3 regions of the Ensifer fredii genome follow, and region 2 is predicted to be linked to each of the others. Evidence: predicted binding sites of a transcription regulator. Region 2 holds the regulator's gene; each other region holds the start of a gene.
The links. Region 2 encodes PhoB, which activates phosphate uptake and scavenging genes when phosphate is short. Its sites were predicted from a motif close to TGTCATNNANCTGTCAT; they were not measured.
Positions count from the first base shown of each region.

Region 1 (3,271 bases), 790 kb from region 2:
ATCTGACCCTGCGGCCGTCGCCGCGGCCGGAGGTCGATCTCGAATTCGTCGTGCCCGCGGCCTATCTCGATTTCGAGGGCGAACGTCTCGACGTCCGCCTGCAGCAACTGAGCCGGCTGACGGGCAAGAAGCTCGCTTTCCACTTCGAGAGCTGAGCGGTCACCAAGCGGCGTCGTTTCAGATGGTGGGAACGGTCGCGCGCGGGTCTCCACGCGCGACCGTTCGGTTATTCGGCTTTCAGGAAGTCGCCGACTTCGAGCAGCACGAATTCGTTGTCGTCTGCCTTGTCGAGCGCACGTCCGGCGGAGAAGGGCAGGTTGTTGTCGTTGCCGACGATGATATGCGCGTCGTCGACGCGATCGACGTTCTCGATGGTGACGAAAGGCATGTCATAATAGCCGTCGCCGCCCTGGCGCTTCCTGTTGTCCGGATCGGAAATCTTCAGGAGGTCGATGTAACCGATCTTGCGCACGGCCTTGCCGACATACTCATCGTCCATCGCGATCTTGTAGACGCGCTTCAGCTTCGACCCGACCGCGAAGCAATCCGGCTTCGGATCCTTGGGATCGACGCAGGCCTTGTCGACGGTGCCGGCACCATTGTCGCGCTCGATTACCAGCGCCGACTTTTCGTCGAGCATATTGAAGTCGCCGATCGCCTCGCCGCCTTCGGCGAGCGGATAGAGCCAGCTACGCCCGGTCCAGGCCTTGGCTGCGGCCTCGAGCTCGACGATGCGGAGCGCCGGGCGGCCATCCGCCTGTTCGACCGTTTCGCCGTCGGTCCAGATCGGCCCCTCGAGCAGGCCGTAGAGTTTGGTGCCGTCCTTGGACAGAGCCAGACCTTCATAGCCGCCGGAGCGCTTGAGGTTGAAAGCGGGCGCCCTCTTCGACGGGTCCGCCTGGAGCGTCAGCGTCGGATTGTCCGGCGACAGCACCGGCTTGCCGTCCACCGTCGTCGGGATCACGTCGGTGAGCTTGCCGGTCGTGTCGAACTTCAGCACGTAGGGACCGAATTCTTCGCCGATCCAGAAGCCGTCGGCGACCGGCTGGATCGACTCGACGTCGAAGTCTCCGCCGGTGAGATAGCGTGTGGCAGAGCCTTCCATGACGATCGGGAAGGGCGCCTTGCGGTCGGGATCGGACAGGAAGACGGTTTTCAACGCTTCGACCTTGCCGGCGTCCCAGTCGATTTTCAGATGATGCAGCATCAGCATCGCGTCGGTCGAATTGAGCTTGTTGCCGAAGCCATTGTCCGAAAGGCTCCAGAAAGTGCCGTCCGGCATCGCCTTGATGCCGGAGAAGCCCTGCATCGGCTGGCCGTTGAAGGGGAGAGAAAGGCCGGTCGGGCGGACGCCGTCCTTGCCCGCTACGCTGCCGAGCTCCGTCGCGCGCTTGCGGTCGACGGTCGAGAACTTGCCCGAAGTCATGAGGTATTCCGCCGCATCCGCAGGCGCGGCAATGATCGTATTGGCCCGCAGGACCGCATGGGCCTTCAGTGTCGCCGGAAAGGCCTTTTCATCGGCGAGCGCGGCGGTCGCCGACAGGAGCGTCAAGGCGACGGCGAGGATGGATTTCGTCATCAAATTCACCTGGGTTCGAGCTGTTGGGTTCGAGCTGTGTCGCTTCCCGATAGGCGGCTTTGATGACGGCGAGTTGACGCTTCTCTGACAGGCCGGTGAAGCTTTGATGACGGCCATACCGGCCGCCCAGGGGAGCGAAGACGGTGCCTCCCGGCGCGCGCTACAGTTGCACGGCGCGCAGCGAGAATACCCCGAGTTTCTGGCCGCGTCCCTTGATCTCGTGCTCTCCCAGGTCCTCGCTTCTGACGAAGGTCGGCAGGCGCATGCGCCGCAACAGATCGGCGGAAATCAGCACCTGCCGATCGAGCGTTCGGCAGAGACCTTCGAGACGCGCCGTCGTGTTCACGGTGTCCCCGAAATAGGTGATCTTGTGCCTGTCGACGCCGATTTCGGCGGCAACGATCGTTCCTCCGTGGAGGGCCGCGCGCAGGCGTGGGACCTCGCCGTACACCTTGTGCCAGCGGGAGGCGGAAGCTTGAACCTGGTCGAGAATGTCGAAGACGCAGCGAATGCAGGCGGCGTCGGCCACGGCTCGGTCGAAAGGCCAGGTGATGACCGCGGCGTCGCCGATATAGTCGTCGATGGAGCCGCGATAGCGCAGCACTGGATCGGCGAGCTCCGCAAACAGTTTGCCGAGATATTCCTGCATCCTGAGGTCGCCGAAGCGCTCGGCATAGGCGGTCGAGCCGGCGACGTCGATAAACAGGAATACGCGTTCCTCCTGCACCGGCTTGCGGTAGCGTCCCATAAGCAAGCTCAGGAAGACGTCGCGGCCGAGCAGTTCCCGCACCCGCAGCACGAAAATGATCGGACCGGAAACGACGAGCGCATAGACGAGCACATTGAAGGACGGCACCATCGCCTCGCTCCAGGACTGCTGCAGCACGCCCGTCGTCTTCAGCACCACCCCCGCCGCCACAAAACCGAGATTTTCGACGGCGAAATAGACGGCGATGGAGGACAGGAGAAAGGCTGGTGTCGGAAGGCTGTGGATCGCCCTGTAGAGGCGGCGCAGGATGATGCGGCGTTCAAAGGCAAGGACCGGCATGCAGATGAACACCGCAAAGGTCGCGCCGATCAGCGCTCCGTCGCCATAGACGACCCATGCATAGGCCACGCCGCTGCCGGCAAGAACCAGAAGCAGGAAAATGAATTCGAGCGTGGAAAATCTCCAGCGCATGCGCGATGGCCTCGGGAATCAAACAGCGGAAGGAATGGCCGCGCCTGCGGAAGTCTCATTCGCGGCAGTGCGAACACCTGATCCGTTGAGTCGGATCAGCATTTCAATTCGTCTGGCTAAGACCGGATTCGGGCGGAAAGGTGTTGGCGGCTGCCGCCGTTCAACCGCCGATTTCCATCGCCTCGATCTTCTTTCCGACGAAGCGAAGCGCCACCTCGCCATTGATAAGCTTCAGCGCCATGTCGCCGAAAAGCTCCCGGCGCCAGCCGTGCAGCGCGGCGACGTCGGCCTTTTCGCCTTCGGCGGCGATCCGATCGAGATCGTCGCTGCTGGCGATGATCTTGGCCGCCACGCCCTCCTTTTCGGCGATGAGCTTCAGGAGCACTTTGAGCATCTCGCCCGCTGCCGCAGCGCCCTCCGGCGCGTGGTTCTGGCGCGGCAGGCGGGGCAGATCGGCCTTCGGAAGCGCCAGCGCCTCGGTGACCGCCTCGATGATCGCGGTCCCGGCAGCG
Region 1 is NZ_CP024307.1:1,297,603-1,300,873, forward strand. It holds gene ppx (exopolyphosphatase) at 1-155, shown strand, start outside; gene NXT3_RS06255 (esterase-like activity of phytase family protein) at 227-1,579, opposite strand; gene NXT3_RS06260 (adenylate/guanylate cyclase domain-containing protein) at 1,740-2,759, opposite strand; gene rnd (ribonuclease D) at 2,920-3,271, opposite strand, start outside.
Region 1: NXT3_RS06255 (esterase-like activity of phytase family protein) is a predicted target of PhoB. The motif match lies at 1,675-1,691, and genes of this name have one in related genera.

Region 2 (3,271 bases):
TGGCGACGGCCATGATGTCCGGCTTGATGCCCGACCATTCATGCGCGAAGAGCTTGCCTGTGCGGCCGACGCCGCACTGGACCTCGTCGAGGATCAACAGCAGCCCGAACTCGTCGCAGAGCGCGCGCAGTTCCTGCATGAATTCTTTCGAAGCGAGGCGAATGCCGCCCTCGCCCTGGATCGGCTCGACCAGGATTGCAGCGGTCTCGTCGTTGATCGCGGTCTTGACGGCGGCGATGTCGCCGAACGGCACCTGATAGAAGCCCGGAGCCTTCGGCCCGAACCCTTCGATGTATTTCTGCTGGCCGCCGGCGGCAATCGTCGCGATGGTGCGGCCGTGGAAGGCGCCTTCGAAGGTGATGATGTGGAACCGCTCCGGATGGCCCTTGGCGAAATGGTAGCGGCGCGCCGTCTTGATCGCACATTCGAGCGCTTCCGCACCGGAATTGGTGAAGAACACTCGATCGGCGAAGGTGACCGCCGTCAGCCGCTGCGCCAGGCTCTCCTGGCCGGGAACATCGTAGAGATTGGACACATGCCAGAGCTTCTCCGCCTGCGCTTTCAGCGCTTCGACGAGATGAGGATGGGCATGGCCGAGCGAATTAACCGCGACGCCGGCTGCAAAGTCGAGATAGCGGGTGCCGTCTTCGGCAATCAGCCAGACGCCCTCGCCTCGCTCGAAACGCAACGGCGCACGCAGATAGGTGTCGTAGAGCGGCGGTGTTGCGGCCATGATCAGCATCTCCTTCGTCATCGGCATCGCTGTCGGACGTATCGGCCCGACAAAAATCAAAAATGCCGCCTTTCGGCGGCGCAGGCACTATTCCCATATCGCGGCGCAATGTCAACAAAACCAAGGCTTGCAACAGTCGCGCCGGCCCGGATTCCGCACCGCGAAAAAATCCCGATGCGGGGCTTGCAAAAATGCAACTATCCGACAGCAAGTTGGGGAAAACTGCGAAATCGATTCGGCGCGATTCCGGCGACTCTTGCCACGGAGTCACCCGGCCGGTAGGTTAATATTCAATTACTAGACGCATGCGGCGGACCTAGTCACCAAAATAGTTATCGCGTTGTAACTCCGGGGCTTTTCCGGAGAACGGTGATGGATTCTGCCATCCCAACGCCGAGAACGGGGAGTGCAGACATGAACTGGACGGACGAGCGGGTTGAGAAGCTGAAGAAGCTATGGTCCGAGGGCCTAAGCGCGAGCCAGATCGCGGCGCAGCTGGGAGGCGTCAGCCGTAACGCGGTGATCGGCAAGGTTCATCGGTTGAGCCTGCCAGGCCGCGCCAAGGCCGGCGGAGCGACAGCGGCGGCTCGTCCCAAGCGGACGACCTCGGCGCCCCGCGCCCCGAACTACGCGGCACGCGCCGTGACCCGGACGGTTACCCGCGCTGCCGGCACGGCCGTGCTCAAGGAAGAGGTCGCCGTCGATCTGGTGGCGGAGCAGGATCTCGCACTCGACACCAACATTGTCGTGCCGATGTCGCGCCGGCTGGAACTCACCCAGCTGACCGAGCGGACCTGCAAATGGCCGATCGGCGACCCGCTCAAGGAAGAATTCCACTTCTGCGGCAACGACTCGCCGGAATCCTCCCCCTATTGCAGCTACCACGCTCGCCTCGCCTACCAGCCCTCGGCCGAGCGGCGCCGCGCGCGCTGATCGGTCGGAGCAATAACAAGGACGCATGAAGGGGCCCGTCGGGCCCCTTATCACTTTGGAACGCCGGAAAAGCAGCGCAAGCGTCAGCTTTCCAACGAATAGCCGGCGCCGCGCACCGTCCTGATCACATCGGGCATATTGGAGAAATTCAGAGCCTTGCGCAGCCGGCCGACATGGACGTCGACCGTTCGCTCGTCGACATAGATGTCGTGCCCCCAGACGCCGTCGAGCAGCTGCGAGCGGGAGAAGACGCGGCCTGGCGAGGCCATCAGGAACTCCAGGAGCCGGAACTCCGTCGGGCCGAGCCTCACTTCGCGGGTGCGACGATGCACGCGATGGGTTTCGCGGTCGAGCTCTATGTCGCCGCAGCGAAGCACCGTCGACAGCACTTCAGGCTTCGCCCGCCGGAGCATCGCCTTGACCCGCGCCATCAGCTCCGGCGTCGAGAACGGCTTGACGACGTAGTCGTCGGCACCGGTCGCAAGGCCTCGCACCCGCTCGCTTTCCTCGCCGCGCGCCGTCAGCATGATGATCGGCAGCCGCTCGGTCTCCGGGCGCTGTCGGAGACGGCGGCAAAGCTCGATGCCGGAGACGCCGGGCAGCATCCAGTCGAGGATGAGAAGGTCGGGCAAGCGCTCCTGCAGGCGGATCTCCGCTTCGTCGCCGCGAAAGATCGTATCGACCTCGAAGCCCTCAGCCTCGAGATTGTAGCGCAGCAGCACGCTGAGCGCTTCCTCGTCCTCGACAACGGCTATCTTCGGCAACATTCAGTTACGACTCCTTGCCTAGATTCATGATTGGCGGGTGTCCCCTCAGTCGGTGACGGATCCGAGCGTTGACGTCATGTCGTCCTTCGGCCGCTCGCCCTGCGGCTGGGCGCCCGTCGCCATGTAGTAGATGGTTTCGGCGATATTGGTGGCGTGGTCGCCGATACGCTCGATGTTCTTGGCGCAGAAAAGGAGATGCGTGCAGGGGGTGATGTTGCGCGGATCCTCCATCATGTAGGTCAACAGCTCGCGGAACAACGAGGTGTAAATCGCGTCGATCTCCTCGTCGCGTTCGCGGATGCTGTTTGCCTTCTCCGGCGAACGCGAGGCGTAAACGTCGAGGACCTCCTTGAGCTGGATCAGGGCGAGTTCGGCGAGGTGCTCGAGACCGCGCGCCAGCTTGCGCGGAATGCCGGAGCCGGCAACCGCGATGACGCGCTTGGCAGTGTTCTTGCCGAGGTCGCCGACGCGCTCGAGATCGGCGGCGATCCGGATCGACCCCATGATCTCGCGGAGATCCGCGGCCATCGGCTGTCGCTTGGCGATGGTGACGATCGCCTTTTCGCCGATCTGGCGCTCGGCGTCGTCCAAGATTGCATCGTCGGAAATGACCTTCTGGGCGAGCGCCAGATCGGAATTCACCAGAGCCCGGACTGAATCCGCCACCATCTGCTCGGCCTGGCCGCCCATCTCCGAGATCCGGCGCGTCAGATATTTAAGCTCTTCGTCGAAGGCTGTCGTTATGTGGGGGTGAGACATCTACGGTTCCTCGAGGGCGCACTCTTCGCGGTGGGTTTTCGGGCGATCAGCCGAAGCGGCCCATGATGTAATCCTGGGT
Region 2 is NZ_CP024307.1:509,397-512,667, reverse strand. It holds gene NXT3_RS02475 (aspartate aminotransferase family protein) at 1-733, opposite strand, end outside; gene NXT3_RS02470 (GcrA family cell cycle regulator) at 1,148-1,666, shown strand; gene phoB (phosphate regulon transcriptional regulator PhoB) at 1,750-2,433, opposite strand; gene phoU (phosphate signaling complex protein PhoU) at 2,479-3,192, opposite strand; gene pstB (phosphate ABC transporter ATP-binding protein PstB) at 3,239-3,271, opposite strand, start outside.

Region 3 (3,271 bases), on a different replicon from region 2:
CGAGCACGTCGAAACTGTCGTGGTCGAGCAGGAAGATGCCGCCTGGCGCCTTGCCGTCACGGTCGGCGAGCGCGTTGACGTAGATGCCCTCCGGTCCGCAATGGATCGTGTGCAGCCGCGAATAGTTGGCCCGTTCGGCGACTTCCTCGGGCTCGATGACGCGGACGATCTCAGGCTTGCGTGGATCGGGCTTCGTGTCGATGATATGCAGCCGCGATGATCTCAAGCCGGGCACGACGAGGTAGCGGCGCTCGACATGCGGATGCGGCGCATTGGGGCACAAGCAGGATGAGCAGGCGTTCCAGCCGAAATGGTGAAGCTCGTCGCCGACATTCGGCATGTCGACCTGCCCGACGATCTGAGAATAGCTTGCGGATGCCGGGTCGAGGTCGACGACGGCGATTGCGTCCGGCCGCTGCCGGTCCGGGTCGAAGGCCGCCACATAGGCAAGCGTCTCTTTCGGCGCCTTGGCGGCCATGCGTGGGGATGGATAGAAGGAAGGATCGGGTCGCCACGTCGCCATTTCGTTTCTCCCCCAGAGAAGACAATGCGTGGATCCTGATGCAAGCTTAGGTGATGCGGCAAAAACGCGTCGGAAATGCGGCGTTTTGGCCTTATTTAACGGAATGGCGGCAAGCGAGAGTAACTGAGACAGATGGGCGAATTCGAATTCGACGGCGAGCTCTGGCTCTATCCCGGCAAGGGCGGCTGGCACTTCGTCACCCTGCCAGCGGAGATTGCACGGCAGATCAAGTTCCTGGCCGAACGGGGAAAACGCGGCTGGGGTAGCGAGGCTGTGATCGCACGCACGGGCAAGACGGATTGGACCACGTCGATCTTCCCCGACAAGGCCTCGGGTTCGTTCCTGCTGCCGGTGAAGGCGGAGGTTCGGCAGCGAGAAAAACTGGCTGCCGGTCAAACGATGCGCATCAAGCTGTCGTTGGACGGCGCTAAGTCTCGACCCTGAGCTTCATCCGGTCGGCTGCAAAACGCGTCCGCGAGTATTCGACCGGCCGGCCTTCGAGGTCGGCATTGACCGATTGGGCCTCTAGCACGATCGCCCCGGGTGAAAGCTGGAGCAGCGTCAGCTCCTCCGCTTCCGCATGTCGCGCGACGATCTCGGTGGAAGCGCGGACATAATCGTAGACGCCCTGGGCGGCGAAGGCCTTGGTCACGGAGCCGAGACGGGCATATTCCTCCGCCATCCGCGGAAAGCGGTCGGCGGGAAAATAGCTGAGCGACGTGGAGAGCGGCCGGCCGTCGCCACTGCTGACGGTGTGGAGCTCGACGAGCAGCGCACTCGGAGCAAGACCTAGTGCCGTGGCAATCTCGCCGCTCGCCGGCACTTGGCCGTGCGCCAGCAGCCGGGTGCCGATTTCCCTCACCTGTCGGCCGAGCCCCTGCGAGAAGCGGGTACGCCGCGAGATCGGATAGGTGACCCGCTCCTTGCGCTCGATCAGCGTGCCGCGCCCCTGCACGGCGCGCACCAGTCCTTCGTCGGCAAGGGCCGCCAGCGCGCTGCGGACCGTATGGCGGTTGACGCCGAAGTCGTGCGCCAGCGCCGTCTCGGGCGGCACCATTCCGGTCGTGTCGTAGTCGCCATTGCTGATCGCCAGCCGTATGCGGTCGGCAATCTGCCGCCAGAGCGCCACACCGGTCTGCCGCTCGACCGTTTTTTTCACTGCCGTTTTTGCCACCGTCACAAGCCTGTCATTTCCGACCGTTAGAGAATGGTATAGGATGTATAGTTGTCTAGATCAATAGACATTTGGGATGAAGCAAATGGACGCGAAGCAGAGATTTGAAGCCCCAGAGGCGTGGGATCGCAAGGAAGGCATGCGGCTTCTGGCCCGCGCCACCCTTGCGGAACTGACGGCCGCCTGGGAAGCCATAGCCGACAAGCCGGACGTGGCGCCGGTCCGCGGTCCGGAGACCGGACTCGTCATGGTGCGCGGCCGCATCGGCGGCGGCGGCGATCCTTTCAACCTGGGCGAGGCGACAGTGTCACGTGCCACCGTCCGGCTCTCGACCGGCGAGGTCGGCCACGGGCAGATGCTCGGCACCGACAAGGAGCGCGCCCGCTACGCGGCGATCTTCGACGCCCTTTTCCAGCACGATGCGCACCGTCGGGCGGTCGAAGCGCTGCACCGGCTGATCGCCGCCCGCCTCGATAGGCAAGACCAGCGGAAAGCCGAGGAGACGGCGGCGACCCGCGTCGATTTCTTCACCATGGTCCGGGGAGAGGATTGATGGGCACGCAGTCGCAGATCTATGCCGGCGCGTTCGCCGATCCCGTCTTCGCGGCGCAATCCGTGTTCCGCACCCTGATGGACAGTTTTGCCCGCCCGGGCACCATCGGCCGGCTCTCGGCTCAATCGGCACCACGCTCGCCTCTTGGTAACGCCAGCGGCGCCGTGGCACTGACGCTCTGCGATCACGACACCCCCGTCTGGCTCTCACCGGCGCTCGCCAAATCTTCGGTGCCGCAATGGATCGCCTTCCATACCGGCGCCGCCCTGACCGAAGCCAAGGACGAGGCGCGTTTCGCCTTCGTCGAGAAGGGGGCCGCGGTGCCGGGCTTCGATCAGTTCGCCCTCGGCACCCAGGAATATCCCGACCGCTCGACGACGCTGGTGGTCGAGATCGAGGCACTGACCGGCGGTGAGGCGCTCGTCGCTCGCGGGCCGGGCATCAAAACTGAGATCGGCGTCGCACCGAAGGGCCTGCCGGACGTCTTTCTCGACTTCTGGGCGGCCAACTGGGCGGTCTTCCCGCGCGGCATCGATCTGGTGCTGACGTCGGGCGACGCGGTGCTCTGCCTGCCGCGCACGACGAAGCTCTCGGCGAAGGAGTTCTGATCCATGTATGTTGCCGTGAAGGGCGGGGAAGCCGCCATCGCCAATGCGCATCGCCTGCTTGCCGACCGCCGGCGCGGCGACCGCTCGCTGCCCTCGATCACCATCGAGCAGGTGGTCGAGCAGCTCGGTCTGGCCGTCGATCGCGTCATGGCCGAGGCCTCGCTTTACGACCGCTCGCTCGCCGCACTTGCCGTGCGCCAAGCGCGCGGCGACATGATAGAGGCGATCTTCATCCTGCGCGCCTATCGCACCACGCTCCCCCGCTTCGGCTATTCCGAGCCGATCGACACTGCCGGAATGCTGGTCGAACGGCGCGTGTCCGCCACCTACAAGGACCTGCCCGGCGGTCAGCTTCTCGGCCCCACTTTCGACTACACCCACCGCCTGCTCGACCCGTCGCTCATCGGCGACGA
Region 3 is NZ_CP024310.1:545,695-548,965, reverse strand. It holds gene NXT3_RS26360 (selenium-binding family protein) at 1-523, opposite strand, end outside; gene NXT3_RS26355 (DUF1905 domain-containing protein) at 656-967, shown strand; gene phnF (phosphonate metabolism transcriptional regulator PhnF) at 951-1,682, opposite strand; gene phnG (phosphonate C-P lyase system protein PhnG) at 1,783-2,250, shown strand; gene phnH (phosphonate C-P lyase system protein PhnH) at 2,250-2,858, shown strand; gene NXT3_RS26335 (carbon-phosphorus lyase complex subunit) at 2,862-3,271, shown strand, end outside.
Region 3: phnF (phosphonate metabolism transcriptional regulator PhnF) is a predicted target of PhoB. The motif match lies at 1,698-1,714, and genes of this name have one in related genera.